One region of the Cupriavidus sp. HE11 genome, then DNA from elsewhere that is predicted to be linked to it. Evidence: predicted binding sites of a transcription regulator. Region 1 holds the regulator's gene; the other holds the start of a gene.
What was found. The regulator LexA, encoded in region 1, represses DNA repair genes until DNA is damaged. The targets are predictions, from matches to a motif close to ACTGTATNNNNATACAGT.

Region 1 (7,836 bases):
GCCGTCGCGATTCAGTACTTCGGCATGGCGAATCGTGATTTTCTGCCCGAGTCGTCCAGAAAGACGCAGGCGAACCGCGCCAACCATATTCTGGCCGAGGTCGTAAACGTACGTCCCGTCCTTCGTCTTGCTGACCGATACCGGCTTGAGTTCTTCCGCGACGCGAACTGGTTGATCAACCTGAGCCACAACCTTGGCGGTTACTCCTTTCTTAAGCCGCACGGACTTCCAGCCTGCATCACGAAAGTTCGGCAAATCCCATCCCGATATTTCTTTGCGAGCGTCGTAGTGCTCTCCCATGACCAGGTCTGCCTGACTTCTGGGGCCGGAGTGGCTTTTCCAACTGCCATCAGTGACGATTCGTTCGTTGCTGCCGTCCGAGTAGGTGATTTCTAGCTGCATCAGTACCGATGGTGCCAAGCCATACTGGCCTGCTCCAAAAGCCCCTACGTGCCCGGCGTACCAACCTGGTGCGAGCGTGACTGCAATAGCGTTCCTTCCAGTTTGGATGAGGTCAGCTACATCATAGGTTTGGTACTGCACCCGTTTCCTGTAGTCGGTCCAGCCGGGGGCAAACAGATCCGAACCAACTTGCTTACCGTTGATATGAACCTGGTAGACGCCAAGTGCAGTCGAATACAGTCTGGCGGATTTGATGGACTTCGCTACTGGAAACTCCTTGCGCAGTATCGAATCGGCGTTCTCGATAGATTCTGTGCTTTGGCTATTCAATTGAAGCTTGCGAAAGCCGGGGACAGGCGTCCCATTCAGATACGCGTCGCCGAAGTCGTAGCTAGTGGCGGTGGAGGTGTACCAGCCGATTTGCCCTGAGACTTCCGATTGTTCGATGTAATATTTTCCCGGCGGTAGGGGCCGTTGCGGCTTTAGCGTGAGCCAAATACCGTCACGAATGTTCTCAAAGCGCTGTCTGGCGATCAATTGGCCGCCTGGCTTGTCCCGATAGAGCGAAATTGTGGCGCTTGAGTTCGTTGTTTGAAATGTGGGAACGAGCAAAGCAACTGAATTGAGCACCGCCGTGGCAGCGAAACTCTGACCTTGCGTGCCACCCCCCGCAAGTTTGTCGGGGCGATCTGTAGATCCGAATGCAGGGGAGAAAGGCAACGGCTGATCGTGGCCTATCCACTGTGCTCGCCAATCGCTATCGGAAAGAAGTCCCATCTCCCACCAACTGGGGGCGCTCCATGCCGATGGCTGGCCGCGCGAATCCCAGACACGAACCATCCAATAATATCGGCTACGCGACGACAGTGCGGGGCCGCCATATGTAACCAGGATCGACTGGTCCGACTCGATCTTTCCGCTGTCCCAAATATCAGGCGTCGCGAGTCTGTCGGGCGTCGAAGCTACTCTGACTTCATATGCGCTCTGAACCTGGCTCCTTTTGTCGGACCCGAGTATCCAACTCAGTCTAGGCTTGGCAATATCAATCCCAAGCGGATTGGACGCGTACTCCACCGACGTACTTTGGATCCGGAGGTCCCCCGAGCTAAAGGCGGGGCTTGATGCAAGGCATGAGATGAGCAGTGCAAACGCCAAGGCCGCGACAGATCTTGCTGTTTTCATTTGTATCTTCGATTCTCTAAGGCTGGAGCTGATTCTCTACGGCTGGAGCTATGTGCGCTCCTTGTGCGGGGGCGGGGCGTTATGAGATTCAGCGCCTCCACCAGCGATGCCCAGTCCGAGACTCTTGTACTCGCCAGACAGAAGCGCAAACCATGCCGAGCGCATAACACGAGACCAGAACGCCAAGGAGGGCAGGGAAAATCCGCCTTACGTGGCGGCTGTAGAAAGTCAGTAGGCTAAACCTGTTCTTCTCAAGGTCTTCGATCAGGATGCCGGAAATCAGGAATCCAGAAATGACGAAGAATATGTCGACTCCTACGAAACCGCGTGGCGTCAGCTGCGGGAAAGCATGAAATATGACGACGACCAGTACCGCAACAGCGCGTAGGCCGTCTATCTCTCGGCGATAGGCGGATTCGGCTGGCGCAAGCGCTGAGCCGGATGCTGGTTGCGCTATTGGTTCGTAGAGTTTCATGCGTCTTAAAGTGCGCTTTTAGATGCCTATGGATACGAGGCGCGAATATAGCAGACGAGCCGATGACGGCGTGGTTCTGGTACAGCCGCAACTTGAACGCGCTGGCCGATTCCGGCGACTTTGTAACGCTGACCCGGCGCATCAATGGGGGCACGAACGGACTCGCCGACCGACAGGACCGGTGGGCGCGTGCGACGAGCGCGATGGGAATTCAATAATGCCGCGGCAGCGGTGACCGGGGCATCAATGAATGAAGAATCAATCGTGGTAGCGAAGGTCGGCGGTGAGGCGGCGCTGGGCGCGGCAATCGCATCGAAGTTCATTCCGGGGAACTGGTGGCAGCGCGGCGTCTCCTTTCTGGGGAGTATGGGCGTCGGTTGCCTGGTTGGCGGCGCGGCAGTGGAACGCTTCGGCCTGATGCCAGGCAGCATACCCACATGCTTGCAGTGGCCGCTTCAGCGGTGTTCGGGTTGGCGATCGTCAACAACGGGATGCGGCAGATCCCCGAGTGGATGAACGCGGTCCGTCGCCGCTTCATCGGGAGCTGAGATGCAGGCGATCAACCTGATGGCGAACGCCATCATCTTTGCCGGTTCGATCTGGGCAGTACTCACGCAGAAGGTGCCTAACCGGACGGGCGGGGCGCTGATCCTGTTGCTGGTGAACTTTGCAGCTTTCGGCAACATGGTGTCGCCGTGGTTGTGGGCGGCTTGTCGTCTTTCAGGCTGGCCCAGCCCAAGAAGTAGGTCCAGACGTCGACCGCGTAAGCTGGCAGCATGTCTTTGATCTGCCACGCCTTGCCCTCGCCGGACTGTCACATGGAATGTTCGGCGTAGTCGAAGCAGCGGACCGGCCGGCTTCGTCCAGAGCGTAGTAACGGTCGTAGTCCGGCCTGACAGGGTTGACCGGCTGGCCGCCGGGTGGAACTGACGGGCGAGGCTTCGGAGAAAGGCGGGGCGTGTCTGCGATATACTGTATATATATACAGTATATCGCAGACAAAGGCAGGCTAATTCTTCGGCGCTTCCCAGGGCGTCGCGTGGCCCTTACCGCCGGCCCGGAGCAGCGCATCCTCATCTGTTTGGAGCGGTCGAGGTATATCAGGCCGCTTCGGGTAACATAGCGCCCTGATCAAGGCACCAGCGGCAAAAACGGAATGAAAGCGTCTGCACCACGAGTAAATGAAATCGATTTTTTGCGATTCTTCGCCGCGTTGCTGGTGGTCGCTTTTCATTATGCGTTCCGGGGCAGTGCGGCCGACGACCTTTCTACGTTCAGTTACCCCGCGTTAATCCCCGCAGCGAAGTATGGCTATCTAGGCGTCGATCTGTTTTTTATGATCAGCGGCTTCGTCATCCTCATGACGGCGGCCAGCGGGTCGCTGAGGCACTTCGTTGTTTCGCGTGTGACCAGGCTATTCCCAGCGTTCTGGGTGTGCTGCACCATCACATTTATCACTGCGCTAGTAATCGGCGGAGCGCGCTATCCCGTCACGTTTGGGCAGTACATCGCAAATATGCTGTCGCTCGGTTCGGGGCCAGGCGTGGCGCCCATCGATGGGGCGTACTGGTCGCTTGCGATCGAGATCAAGTTTTACGCGCTGGTGGCAATCGCGATGGCACTCGGCGCGACAAAGAGAGAGGAAGTGCTGCTGTGGGGATGGGCCTGCGCAACTGCCTTCGTCGATGTGTTTGGGCTGGATGCGTTCAAGCCATGGCTGCTCGCTGACTACGCGCCATACTTCATCGGCGGTGGAGCATTGTTCCTCACGTGGTCGAGAGGTCTATCCATTTCCCGCGGTGCACTGATAGTCAGTGCGTGGGGTTTGGCGACAGTGCATGCCATTAGCAGGGCATCAGGCATTGCTGCGTACTATAAAACGCCCATCAGTGGGACGGTGGTCGGCCTGATCGTTGCCCTGTTCTTCATTACGATGCTGCTGATTGCCACAAAGCGCACCGGGCCTTTCAAGGCATGGCGGACTACTACCCTCGGCGCCATCAGCTACCCGCTTTACCTTCTGCATCAGTTCATCGGGTACATGCTGCTCAATGCCGCCCCCATTCAAAGCCCGATTATGTTCTGGGCTCTTGTCGTGTTGATGATCGCTGCGTCCTATGCGGTGCACATCTTTGCGGAACGCCCGATCGCAGCCCATCTGAAGCGTGTCCTAAACAATGCGCGCCGGACCAACCGCGCTTACTGAGGCTGGCTGGATACTACGCGGGGGGGGGCGCCGGTCGATTTGCCAGCTTTTTTGCCAGTATTTCTCAGAAAACCGCATGGTTGAGCCAGATCGCTGGGGTTCGAGTCCGCGGCGCCCGGGGAGGCGACGAAGCCCCCTCAATTCCGTGGGAATACCCTGAGAAAAACACGGGAATTTTCGGTGTTTTAGGGCTTCGAGTATTCCCGCGAATCGCCCGGAAACCGGCTCTGGGCAAGGCTTCGCGGCGCGTATATCGTTGGGCTTCCGGCGCCTGTTGATTTCCTATGCTGTACTGGATACCAGAACCAGATGCCAGTGGAGGCGATCATGGTCCAGCGCTTCTTCGATCTTCCTCAGCAAGAGCAGGACGCGGTTGCGGCCGCGTGTGCAAAGCACGGGTTTGTGCCGGACGACTTTGAATTTGTCGTGGATGGTGTTGACGGCGGCCGTCAGACCGTTGCCGTCGAGCGGGTCGTGGGTGGGCACTTTCAGAAATACAAGGTGCCCGACGGCTCGGGTTGGACGGTGGCCTTCGAGGCTGATCTCGATGCCGACTGGTTCGGCGCGCCCTTGGCAGACTGAGGATCGGGTGGGCCTTCTTCGGGCAGACCCCCTAAGCGATCGGCCAAAAAAAACCGGCCCTTGGCGGGGTCGACAAGGTCCGGTCATGCGCATGACGCGAATACGCCAGTGATGCAGTGCGCGTCAGTGAGTTTAATCAGGCTTCTGTCAGTTTTAAATGAAGCCTTAATTACACGTTGTGGGCTCGCAACTCCACTTCTTACAAAGCGGGGCGTCTGACCTCTGAAGAGGCGGGCCGTTTGCCCGCGTGGCACGGCGCGGGCGAAAAGACGTCAGTCGAGCAGCTTCGTGCTCGGTTCGGCGAGTTCCAGCATGCGGCAGATGGCGGCCATGTTGCCGACCATCGTGCGGCGTTGCGCGCCCTGGTAGACGCGGACGCCCTTGATTTGCCGGAACGGGACCGGCTTGACCGGGCGGCGGGAAGCGGTGGGATTCGATTGCAGCATGGCAACACCTCGTTATTTGCGACAGCAGTGGTCCGCGCCCGTCGTCCAGCAAGGACGGGGCGGCGTGGGCAAAGCAAAGCGGGTGACCAGGGCAGACGGCCGTGCTGCCTAAGTCTCGGGAGTCGGAGACGCTGTCAGGCGCCTCCGGTCACGCTAGAAGCCTGATGATCGGATCAGGCCGACAGCGATACCTTCCAGGGAGAATTCATCGCGGCCCGAATGGAGCACAATATTCTGGAAATCGGGGTTTTCGGCGATCAGTTCGATCGTGTCGCCGCGTTTCTTCAGGCGCTTGACGGTGACATCTTCGCCAAGGCGGGCCACGACGATCTTGCCGTTGGCGGCCTCGCTGGCCTTCTTGACGGCCAGCAGGTCGCCGTCCAGGATGCCGGCGTCGCGCATGCTCAGACCGCGTACTCGCAGCAGGTAGTCAGGGCGCTCGTCGAACACGGAGGCGTCCACTTGGTATTGGCGATCGATATGCTCCGCGGCAAGGATCGGGCTGCCTGCAGCGACGCGACCGACCAGCGGTAGTGTCAGTTGCAGCACGCCAGCCATCGGCAGCGTGAACTGGTCGGAACGCTCCGAATCGCTGCGTGCCACCTTGAGTCGGATGCCGCGCGATGCGCCGGGCGTCAGTTCGATCACTCCCTTGCGCGCCAGCGCCCGCAGGTGTTCCTCGGCCGAATTGGGCGAGGAAAAACCGAACTCGGCGGCGATCTCGGCGCGTGTGGGCGGAAAGCCCGTGTTGCGGATCGTGTCGCGGATCAGATCGAAAATCTGCTGCTGCCGGGGTGTCAGGGTCGCCATGGTTCGCCGGTCTCTCGTGCCGAAGCACTGTATGTTTAAACAGTATGCTGTGATTTTATACAGTATCGTGTGAAGTGCAAGCACAATTTGCGCAGCGGGCTCTACATGGACCGAACCCGGCCCGGTGGCTTCGCGGGTTTGTCATGGGGTAGCCGGCGCGGCGCGGCAGTTACAATCGTTGGTCGGATCCAGGGTAGTGCGCCCCTAAAGCCAGTCCATAAGCCAGCCTTCATTCATGCCAGCTTCCTCGTCATTGCCGCCCCGCGTTGTTGTTCTTGCCACTGGCGGCACCATTGCCGGGACGTCCGGCGATCCCGCCAGTAGTGCCCAGTACCAGGCCGCCACCGTGCCGGTGTCGCAGCTGGTGCAGGCGGTTCCCGCGCTGGCCGATGTGGCGCACGTGGCGACCGAGCAGGTGGCGCAGATCGACAGCAAGGACATGGCGTTCGGTCTCTGGCAGCAACTGGCGGGGCGCGTGGCGTACTGGTCGGCTCAGCCGGATGTGGCCGGTATTGTGATCACGCATGGCACCGATACGCTTGAGGAAACGGCGATGTTCCTGCACCTGACGCAGACGTGTCCGGTGCCGGTGGTCATCACGGCGGCGATGCGGCCGGCGACCTCGCTGTCGGCCGATGGCCCGCTGAACCTGCTCGATGCCGTGCGCGTCGCGGCCAGTCCGGATGCAAGGGGTGGCGGGGTGCTCGTGGTCCTGAACCAGCAGATCCATGCGGCTCGTGACGTGACCAAGGCGCACACGTCGGCTGTCGACGCGTTTGTCTCGCCGAATACGGGGCCGCTCGGTTACGTGCAGGACGCCTATATTCGATTCACGCGCATGCCGGCGCGGCGCGACATGGCGATTTTGCCGGTGCCGACGACCTGGCCGCTGGCGGAGATCGTGGTCAGCCATGCCCAGCCGGGCAGGGTGGCCATCGATGCGATGGTGGCGGCAGGTGTGAAGGGGCTGGTGGTGGCCGCCACGGGGAACGGTTCGATTCACGAAACCCTGGCGGCGGCGCTGGCCGATGCGGCCGGTGCCGGCGTTGCTGTGGTGCGCAGTTCGCGTACCGGAGCGGGGCATGTGTCGATACCGGCGCATCCGTCGCCGCGGGCCGGTTTGTTCGTGTCGGCGGGCGACCTCAACCCGTACAAGGCGCGCGTGCTGCTGCTGCTTGCGCTGGCGGCCGATCCATTGCTGGGCTTCGATGCCGGGCGCCTGCAGTCGGTGTTCATGGCCTGCTGAACCCGCCCTGCGCCCGAGCCTTGCGGATTTGCAGGGTTCCGGGCTATACTCGCGGGCTATTCAACCTTGCCGCACCGGACGTGACGCCCGGGTGGCTCATCCCAAAAGGAGCGTCAATGCGTCATTACGAAATCGTATTTATCGTCCATCCGGACCAGAGCGAACAAGTGCCGGCGATGATCGAGCGCTACAAGCAGCTCGTCACGTCGCAAAATGGCCAGATCCACCGCGTGGAAGACTGGGGCCGCCGTCAGATGGCCTACATGATCCAGAAGCTGGCCAAGGCTCATTACGTTTGCCTGAACATCGAATGCGGCAAGGACACGCTGGCTGAACTCGAGCACGCGTTCAAGTTCAATGACGCCGTGCTGCGTCACCTGATCGTCCAGACCAAGAAGGCTGAGACCGCTCCGTCGCCGATGATGAAGGAAGTGCAGCGCGAAGAAGCCCGCAAGGCCGCGCAAACGACCACGGAAGGCCAGGCCGC
Region 2 (7,836 bases), 240 kb from region 1:
TGCCGACTTGCAGAATTCGCATAACAGAAATGCACGATAGGCCGCGCAGCCGCGCACGTCAAACGGAACAATTGCAGACATTGCGATAAACAAGCCGATAACGCGCCCAACGCCCAACATGACCTCCAACGCTTCCCAGACGGCCCGCACCGGCGGCCGCGTCCTTGTCGACCAACTGCGCATCCATGGCACCGAACGCATTTTCTGCGTGCCAGGCGAGAGCTTCCTTGACGTTCTGGACGCGCTGCATGACCAGCCGGCCATCGACCTGGTGGTGTGCAAGCACGAAGGCGCAGCCGCCAACATGGCCGAGGCCGACGGCAAGCTGACGGGCCGTCCCGGCATCTGCTTCGTGACGCGCGGCCCCGGCGCCACGCATGGCAGCATCGGCGTGCATATCGCCCAGCAGGACTCCACGCCGATGATCCTGTTCGTTGGCCAGATCGCCCGCGAGCACAAGGGCCGCGAGGCGTTCCAGGAAGTCGACTACGCGGCGGTATTCGGGTCGATGTGCAAGTGGGCGGCCGAGATCGACGATCCGGCGCGTATCCCGGAAATGGTGGCGCGTGCCTTCCAGGTGGCGACGTCGGGCCGTCCGGGCCCGGTGGTGCTGGCGCTGCCCGAGGATGTGCTCGATGGCCTGGTGGAAGTGGCCGACGCCGCGCCGTACCGTGCCGTGGCCGCCGCCCCGCGCCCCGAGGACGCCCAGGCGCTGGCGGCCGCGCTGGCCGCCGCCCAGCGCCCGCTGGTGATTGCCGGTGGCGCCAACTGGACCGACCGGGCCGTGCGCGACTTCGCCGCATTCGTCAAGGCCTGGGATCTGCCCGTGGCCTGCGCTTTCCGCCGCCAGGACGTGATCGACAACCGCGACCCGCACTATGTAGGCCACCTGAGCCTGGGCGTCAGTCCCAAGCTGGCCGAACGCGTGAAGACGGCCGACCTGATCGTTGCCTTCGGCACGCGACTTGGCGATATCGCCACCGACAGCTACTCGCTGCTGGAAGTGCCGCAACCGAAGCAGAAGCTTGTGCATATTCATGCCGACAGCTTCGAGCTGGGCCGTGTCTACCAGGCCGCGCTGCCGATCCATGCAGGTGTGGAGCCCGGCGCCGCAATGCTCGCAACGCTGGCTGCGCCCGCCACGGTGGCCTGGAAGGACTGGACCGCGGGCGCGCGCGCCGACCACGAGGCCTTTGTCACGCCCCCGAAGCCGCATGCGGAACTGACCGGCGTGGACATGGCCGCCGCCATGGCGCACCTGAACCAGGTGCTGCCCGAGGACGCCATGCTGTCGAACGGCGCCGGCAACTACACGGTATGGCTGCACCGCTTCTATGCCTACAGGAAGCCCCGTACCGAACTGGCGCCAACCTGCGGCGCAATGGGCTACGGCCTGCCGGCTGCCATCGCCGCCAAGCTGCGTTTTCCGGAGAAGACCGTGGTGTGCTTTGCCGGTGACGGCTGCTACCTGATGTATCCGCAGGAAATCGCCACGGCCGCCGCTCATGGCGCGAACCTGATCGTGATCCTGGTGAACAACCGCATGTACGGCACGATCCGGATGCACCAGGAACGCCGCTATCCGGGCCGCCAGAGCGGCACGACCATCGTCAATCCCGATTTCGTGGAGATGGCGAAGGCCTGCGGCGCCTGGGCCGAGCGCGTGGAACGGACCGAGGATTTCGCCGCGGCCTTCGAGCGGGCGCAGCAGGCTGGCAAGCCTGCCGTGCTGGAGTTGATGACCGACCCGCTGCAGATCACGCCCGCGATGCGTGTCAGCGAACTGCCGAGGTAAGGCAGGCAGGTAAGGGCGGCAAAAGTAAGTGACGTGAAAGACGTTTAGTCCAAATTATGGAAATTCAATAATTCGGACTAAACGTCGGCCGGTTCCGAAAGGGCACGGAAGATACCTAGAAAAGAGAACCCTGCGGCCGGGCTTCATGCCCGGTGGTTTCCCGTTGGGAATATTGCGCAAGTTGCGGATGTTGCCCGCCTTGGGCAACCGGTTTTGCCAGGATCTGGCGGATCTGCGCCAGATAGCGCTCGCCCACCGCGCGATGGGTCTTGCGGGCCTCGTCGGCAAAGCTGCGCCGCGACGGCGGCCGAATGTTCAGCAGCCGGCAAATCGTTGACAGATAAGGCTTTTTTCCATCCGCAGCGGTGCGGCGCGCGGCCGACACCAAGGCTGCATCACCAATGCGTCCGCGCAGCCAGACCAGTACCTGGCGGTCATATTCGTTCTGCACACGGATCAGGTGTTCCATTTCAGGGCTCCGAAGGTTCCGACACTGTTCAATCCATCCCGATACATCTCTTGGTACTGTCTATCCATACAGTACACTGTAAATATATACAGTAGTTCGGAAATTTCAAGCCCGCAGTCGGTCGCCGCGCGAGACGCCGGTGGGGCGCCAATGCCACAATGACGGCCCCACCGCCGGACTCCCACGCCATGGCCGCGCCCGTCCCAGATTCCACCCAGACTTTCGACCAGCTTCGGCCGCGTCTTCAGGCCATTGCATACCGCATGCTCGGTGCCGTGGCAGAGGCCGAGGATGTGGTGCAGGACGCCTGGCTGCGCTGGCACGGCACCGATCGCACCGTGATCGACAGCCCGGAGGCCTGGCTGGTGTCCGTCACCACACGGCTGGCCATCGACCATCTGCGCGCGGCCAAGCTCCAGCGCGAGCACTACGCCGGTATCTGGCTGCCCGAGCCGCTGCTGGGCGAGAGTGCCGATACGCCCGAAGCCATTCACGAACGTGCCGACGATGTGTCGGTGGCGTTCCTGTTCCTGCTGGAACGCCTGACGCCCGAAGCGCGCGCGGCGTTTCTGCTGCGCGAAGTCTTCGACGCCGACTATGCCGAGGTGGCGGCGGTCATCGGCAAGAGCGAGACGGCCTGCCGTCAGCTGGTAAGCCGTGCCAAGGTTCAGTTGCGCGACGCCCGGCCACGCCAGCCCGTGCGCAAGGACATGCACCTGAACCTGGTGCGCCGGTTTGCCCAGGCGCTGGAGCAGGGCAGTTTCGATGCAATACGCGGCCTGCTGGCCGACGAGGCCACGCTGATTGGCGATGGCGGCGGCAAGGTGTCCAGCTTTCCGAAGCCGCTGGTCGGCGGCGGCAAGATCGCGCAGGTCTTTTTCGCGGCCCAGCGGCGCGGCCTGGCGGTGCACGTGCGGATGGTGGTGCTTAACGGCCAGTGGGCGCTGCTGCGCTTCGTGGACGGGCAGCTCGAATCGGCCCAGAGCATCGAGACCGATGGCGAGCGCATCGTCGGCATCCACGCACAACGCAACCCCGACAAGCTCAAGCGCATCCTGGCCGCTATCGCGCATCCCTGATTTTCCGTATCCGATGTCCTTTTCGATTGCCTTCTTGATTGCCTGTCCCTGACCATGCGCCTGCCCAGCCTGATCGCGCTCCAGATGCTTGAGTGCGCTGCCCGACTAGGCAGCTTCACGCGCGCCGCGGCGGAACTGAACGTCACCGAAAGCGCAATTTCCCGGCAGATCCAGACACTGGAGGAACGGCTAGGCGTGCGCTTCTTCGAACGGGTGCGCCAGCGCGTGGTGCTGACGCCCGACGGCGACCGCTATGTGCGTGAAATCCGCGCCGAACTGAAGGCCATCGAGCGCGCCACCAAGGACCTGGCCTCGCGCGCGGGCGGCATGGAGGTGCTTGAACTGGCCGTGGTGCCCACCTTCGCCACGCAATGGCTGATTCCGCGCCTGGCGGCGTTCCGCGCCGAGCATCCGCGCATCGTCGTCAATATTCACGCGCGGCCCGAGCCGTTCCACTTTGCCGATTCGCTGTTCGATGCGGCCATCTACTTTGGCGACGACGCGTGGGACGGGCATCCGTCCGCCAAGCTGCTGGAAGAGGGCCCGTCGATCCCGGTGTGCAGCCCGCAATTGCTGCAGGGCGCGCCCCTGCGCAAGCGTGAAGACCTGCTGAAACTGCCGCTGCTGCACCTGGCGAGCCGGCCCGACGCCTGGCCGGACTGGTTCGGGGGCGATGACGAGACGATCCGGCGCCAGGCCCGTCTGGGGCCGCGTTACGACCTGTTCACAATGGTCACGGGCGCCGCCATCTGCGGACTCGGCATCGCCGTTCTGCCAGAAATGATGGTGCGCACGGAAATCGAAAGCGGCCGGCTCGCGGCGCTGCCGTTTGCCGAAGCGCGGGGCTCTGGCCAAAGCGGCGCCTATTTCCTGACCTACCGGCAGGCCAAACCCGGCGATGGCAGCGATCGCGACAAGGCAGCACTGTTTGCCGACTGGCTGCTGCGGCAATGCGAAAGGACGTGATGCGAAGGGACAAAGGCTGATGCAGCCTGGCTGGGCATCAAGTTGATGCGAAAACCGCATCAAGTCGGCCGGAAAAATCGCTTGTCGGGCCGCACCTGGCCCACCACACTTGGCGGCTCTTTTCAGTCACTTGAGTCGTCCCCGGAACAACATGTCTGCCGCCTTCACGTCCCCCAGCCAGATCCGCGCCCAGTTCTCGCGCGCCATGTCCGATATGTACCGTGCCGAGGTGCCGCAGTACGGCACGCTGATGTCGCTGGTATCGGACGTCAACGCCGAGGTGCTGGCGAGCGTCGGCGCCGCTGCCGCTGGCGCGGCCGGCCAGGAATCGCGCATCGAGGTAGAGCGCCACGGCGCCATCCGCGTGGGCACGCCGGCCGAACTGGCTACGATCCGTCGCCTGTTCGGCGTGATGGGCATGTTCCCGGTGGGCTACTACGACCTGTCGGTGGCTGGCGTGCCGGTCCACTCCACGGCCTTCCGGCCCAGGGACACTGCCGGCCTGGCCGAGAACCCGTTCCGCGTGTTCACGTCGCTGCTGCGCCTTGACTTGATCCAGGACGCCGCGCTGCGCGACGCCGCCGCATCGGTGCTGGCTACCCGGTCGATCTTCACGCCGGGCTGCCTGGCAATGATCGAGCGTGCCGAGCAGCAGGGCGGGCTGGCTGCCGAAGACGCCGCCCGCTTCGTGGCCGAGGCGCTGGAGACGTTCCGCTGGCACGGCAAGTCCACGGTCGATGCCGACCTGTACTGGAAGCTGCGCAAGACGCATCCGCTGATCGCCGACATCGTGTGCTTTCCCGGGCCGCATATCAACCACCTGACGCCGCGCACGCTGGACATCGACATCGTCCAGCAGCAGATGCCCTCGCGTGGCATCCAGCCCAAGGCCGTGGTGGAGGGCCCGCCCACGCGCCGTTGCCCGATCCTGCTGCGCCAGACCAGCTTCCTGGCCCTGAGCGAACCGGTCACCTTCCGCGATGGCGGCGAGGCCGGTACCCATACGGCCCGCTTCGGCGAGATCGAGCAGCGCGGCGTGGCGCTGACGCCCAAGGGCCGCCAGCTCTACGACGAGCTGCTCAACGAGGTGCGCAAGGTCATCACCCCGGCCGGTGACGGTTCGAACGCCGATGCCTATCGCAAGACGCTGGGCGACGTGTTCCAGGCCTTTCCGGACGATCATCAGTCGCTGCGCCAGCAAGGCCTGGCGTACTACCGGTACGCGGTTGGCAATGCAGCGGCCGATGGCGGCGATGTCGACGCGCTGATCGCTGCTGGCGCGCTGGTGGCCGAACCGATTACCTACGAAGACTTCCTGCCGGTCAGCGCCGCCGGCATCTTCCAGTCGAACCTTGGCGACGAGAACCGCGACGATCTGCAGGCATCGCCCAATCGCGCCGCCTTCGAGCAGGCGCTGGGCGCAACGGTCAGCGACGAACTGGCGCTGTACGCAGCCGAGCAGCAGGCATCGCTGGATGCCGCGCTGAAGTCGCTGGGACTGGCCGGCTGAGCCCGCAAACAGCCATCAAAAAGAAAGAGGCCCGCACAGGCAAACACCTGCGCGGGCCCATAGAAAGACGAAGGGAAAGTCTTCGCCGTGGAGCCTGGACGCTTTACGCGTTCAGATGAAGATCAATCGCGACGATCAGAAGCGGTGGCGCACGCCGATGATGGCGCCGAACTGGCTCTGGCCGGCACCCACCTGCTCGCTGGTGGCGGTCAGCGTGGTGGCGCTGCCGTTCAGCGACGGACCAAAGCCCGACAGGCCCATTGCCGAACCGTTGCGGTTCTGTGCGTAGGCGGTGATCGCGTAGAGGTCGGTGCGCTTGGACAGCGCATAGGTGCCCGACAGCACGAAGCTGTACGGATCGGCGTTGCTGTTGCGCACGTCGGTGTAGTAGGCGGCGCCGGTCACCGCGATGGCCGGGGTCACCTGGTAGGTGGCGCCCACCCAGTACAGGTTGGTGCGCAGCGAGCTGCTGGCGAAGTCGCCGTAGTACCAGCGATAGCCGGCAAACGCGCGGCCACGGCCAAAGTTGTAGCTGGCGCCGATGGTGGCGCGGCGCTCGCGGTTGTCGTCGGTGGCGATGGTGCTGCCGCGCACTTCGTCATAGACCACGCGGGCCGACACCGGGCCGGCATCGTAGCCACCGGACACCGACCAGTTGCGGCCAGCCTTGTAGTCGCCCGGCACTTCGCCGCCGGCGCTGCTGTCATAGCCGGTGCTGTAGAACAGGCCGTAGTAGAACGCGCCGGTCTGGCCCGTGAACTTCAGCGAGTTGTCGGCACGGCCCGACATCCACTTGTCGTGCATCAGCACCGAGTAGCGCGTGGCGATGGCCATCGGATCATAGGCCAGCGAGAAATCGTAGAGCACCGTCTGGTGACGACCCAGCGACAGCGTGCCGTACTGGTTCTGCAGACCCACGAACGCCTGACGGCCGAACAGGCGGCCGCCCTGGTTCAGGCTGCCGGTGTCCAGGTCAAAGCCGCTTTCCAGCGTGAAGACCGCCTTCAGGCCCCCACCCAGGTCTTCGGCGCCACGCAGGCCCCAGCGCGACGTCGACAGGTTGCCGGCCGACATGCGCACCACGTTGTTGCTGCCGCCGGTGGCGGTGTTCGGGGCGTGAGTCAGGAACTCCACGCCGGCATCCACCACGCCATACAGCGTGATGCTCGATTGGGCCTGCGCCGCAGCGGGCAGGGCAGGCAGAACGGCCATGGCGGCCAGGCAGGCGAGACGGGTCTTCATGCTTCGTTATCCTTGTAGTGAGACGCGCGCACGCGCACCTCCGTAAGGGCTCAGGCGCGATGCGGCGCCTGAAATGTAACGATTGATGTCGAAGCAAAGAAGAGCGAATCGCCTGACAGTTTGTCTTAAGGTGTGGACAATCAGCGCGGGGTCAGCCGGCCGCCACTTCCATCAACCCATCCACCACCACAGCACCGTCGGCCCCCAGCATCACCGGATTCAGATCCACCGAGCGGATCTGGCCTTGTGCCCGGTGCACGAGATTGCCGACCTTCGCGGCGACGTCGCATAGCGCGGCCACGTTCATCGGGGCATCGCCGCGTACGCCGTCGAGCAGCGGCGCCATGCGCAGGCTGCGCACGGCGCGTTCGATGGCGGCCGGGCTGGCGGGGGCCAGCAGCACCGCCGTATCGTGCACGACTTCCACATACTTGCCGCCGTCGCCCACCAGCAGCACCGCGCCAAAGACCGGGTCCCAGTGGGCGCCGACCATGCATTCGCGCTGGCCACGCGACATGCGGGCAACGATCACGCCTTCGCACGGGGCGTGCATGGTGTCGAGTGTCTGCGTTTGCCTGGTGAAGGCTTCGACAATTGCCTCGCGGCTGTTGCAGTTCAGGGCCACCAGGCCGTGTTCGCTCTTGTGCGGCACTGCAGGGGAACTGGCCTTGATTGCCACCGGGGCGCCGATACGTTGCCAGGCAGCCACGGCCTCTTCCGCGGTCTGGCACAGGTAGTGTTCGACCACCGGTACCCCGGCTTCGGCCAGCCGTGC

Region 2: a site for LexA is predicted at 2,340-2,357, ahead of ACOABP_RS00340 (CppA family protein). Genes of this name have one in related genera too.

Annotation. Positions count from the first base shown of each region.
Region 1 covers NZ_CP184464.1:296,258-304,093, reverse strand. The annotation lists gene ACOABP_RS01405 (family 78 glycoside hydrolase catalytic domain) at 1-1,584, opposite strand, end outside; gene ACOABP_RS01400 (acyltransferase family protein) at 1,673-2,059, opposite strand; gene ACOABP_RS01395 (hypothetical protein) at 2,609-2,845, shown strand; gene ACOABP_RS01390 (acyltransferase family protein) at 3,216-4,265, shown strand; gene ACOABP_RS01385 (hypothetical protein) at 4,593-4,847, shown strand; gene ACOABP_RS01380 (hypothetical protein) at 5,120-5,293, opposite strand; gene lexA (transcriptional repressor LexA) at 5,447-6,103, opposite strand; gene ACOABP_RS01370 (asparaginase) at 6,339-7,349, shown strand; gene rpsF (30S ribosomal protein S6) at 7,466-7,836, shown strand, end outside.
Region 2 covers NZ_CP184464.1:60,299-68,134, reverse strand. The annotation lists gene ACOABP_RS00345 (thiamine pyrophosphate-binding protein) at 119-1,795, shown strand; gene ACOABP_RS00340 (CppA family protein) at 1,911-2,264, opposite strand; gene ACOABP_RS00335 (RNA polymerase sigma-70 factor) at 2,453-3,343, shown strand; gene ACOABP_RS00330 (LysR substrate-binding domain-containing protein) at 3,398-4,309, shown strand; gene hglS (2-oxoadipate dioxygenase/decarboxylase HglS) at 4,461-5,819, shown strand; gene ACOABP_RS00320 (porin) at 5,955-7,061, opposite strand; gene ACOABP_RS00315 (acetate--CoA ligase family protein) at 7,213-7,836, opposite strand, start outside.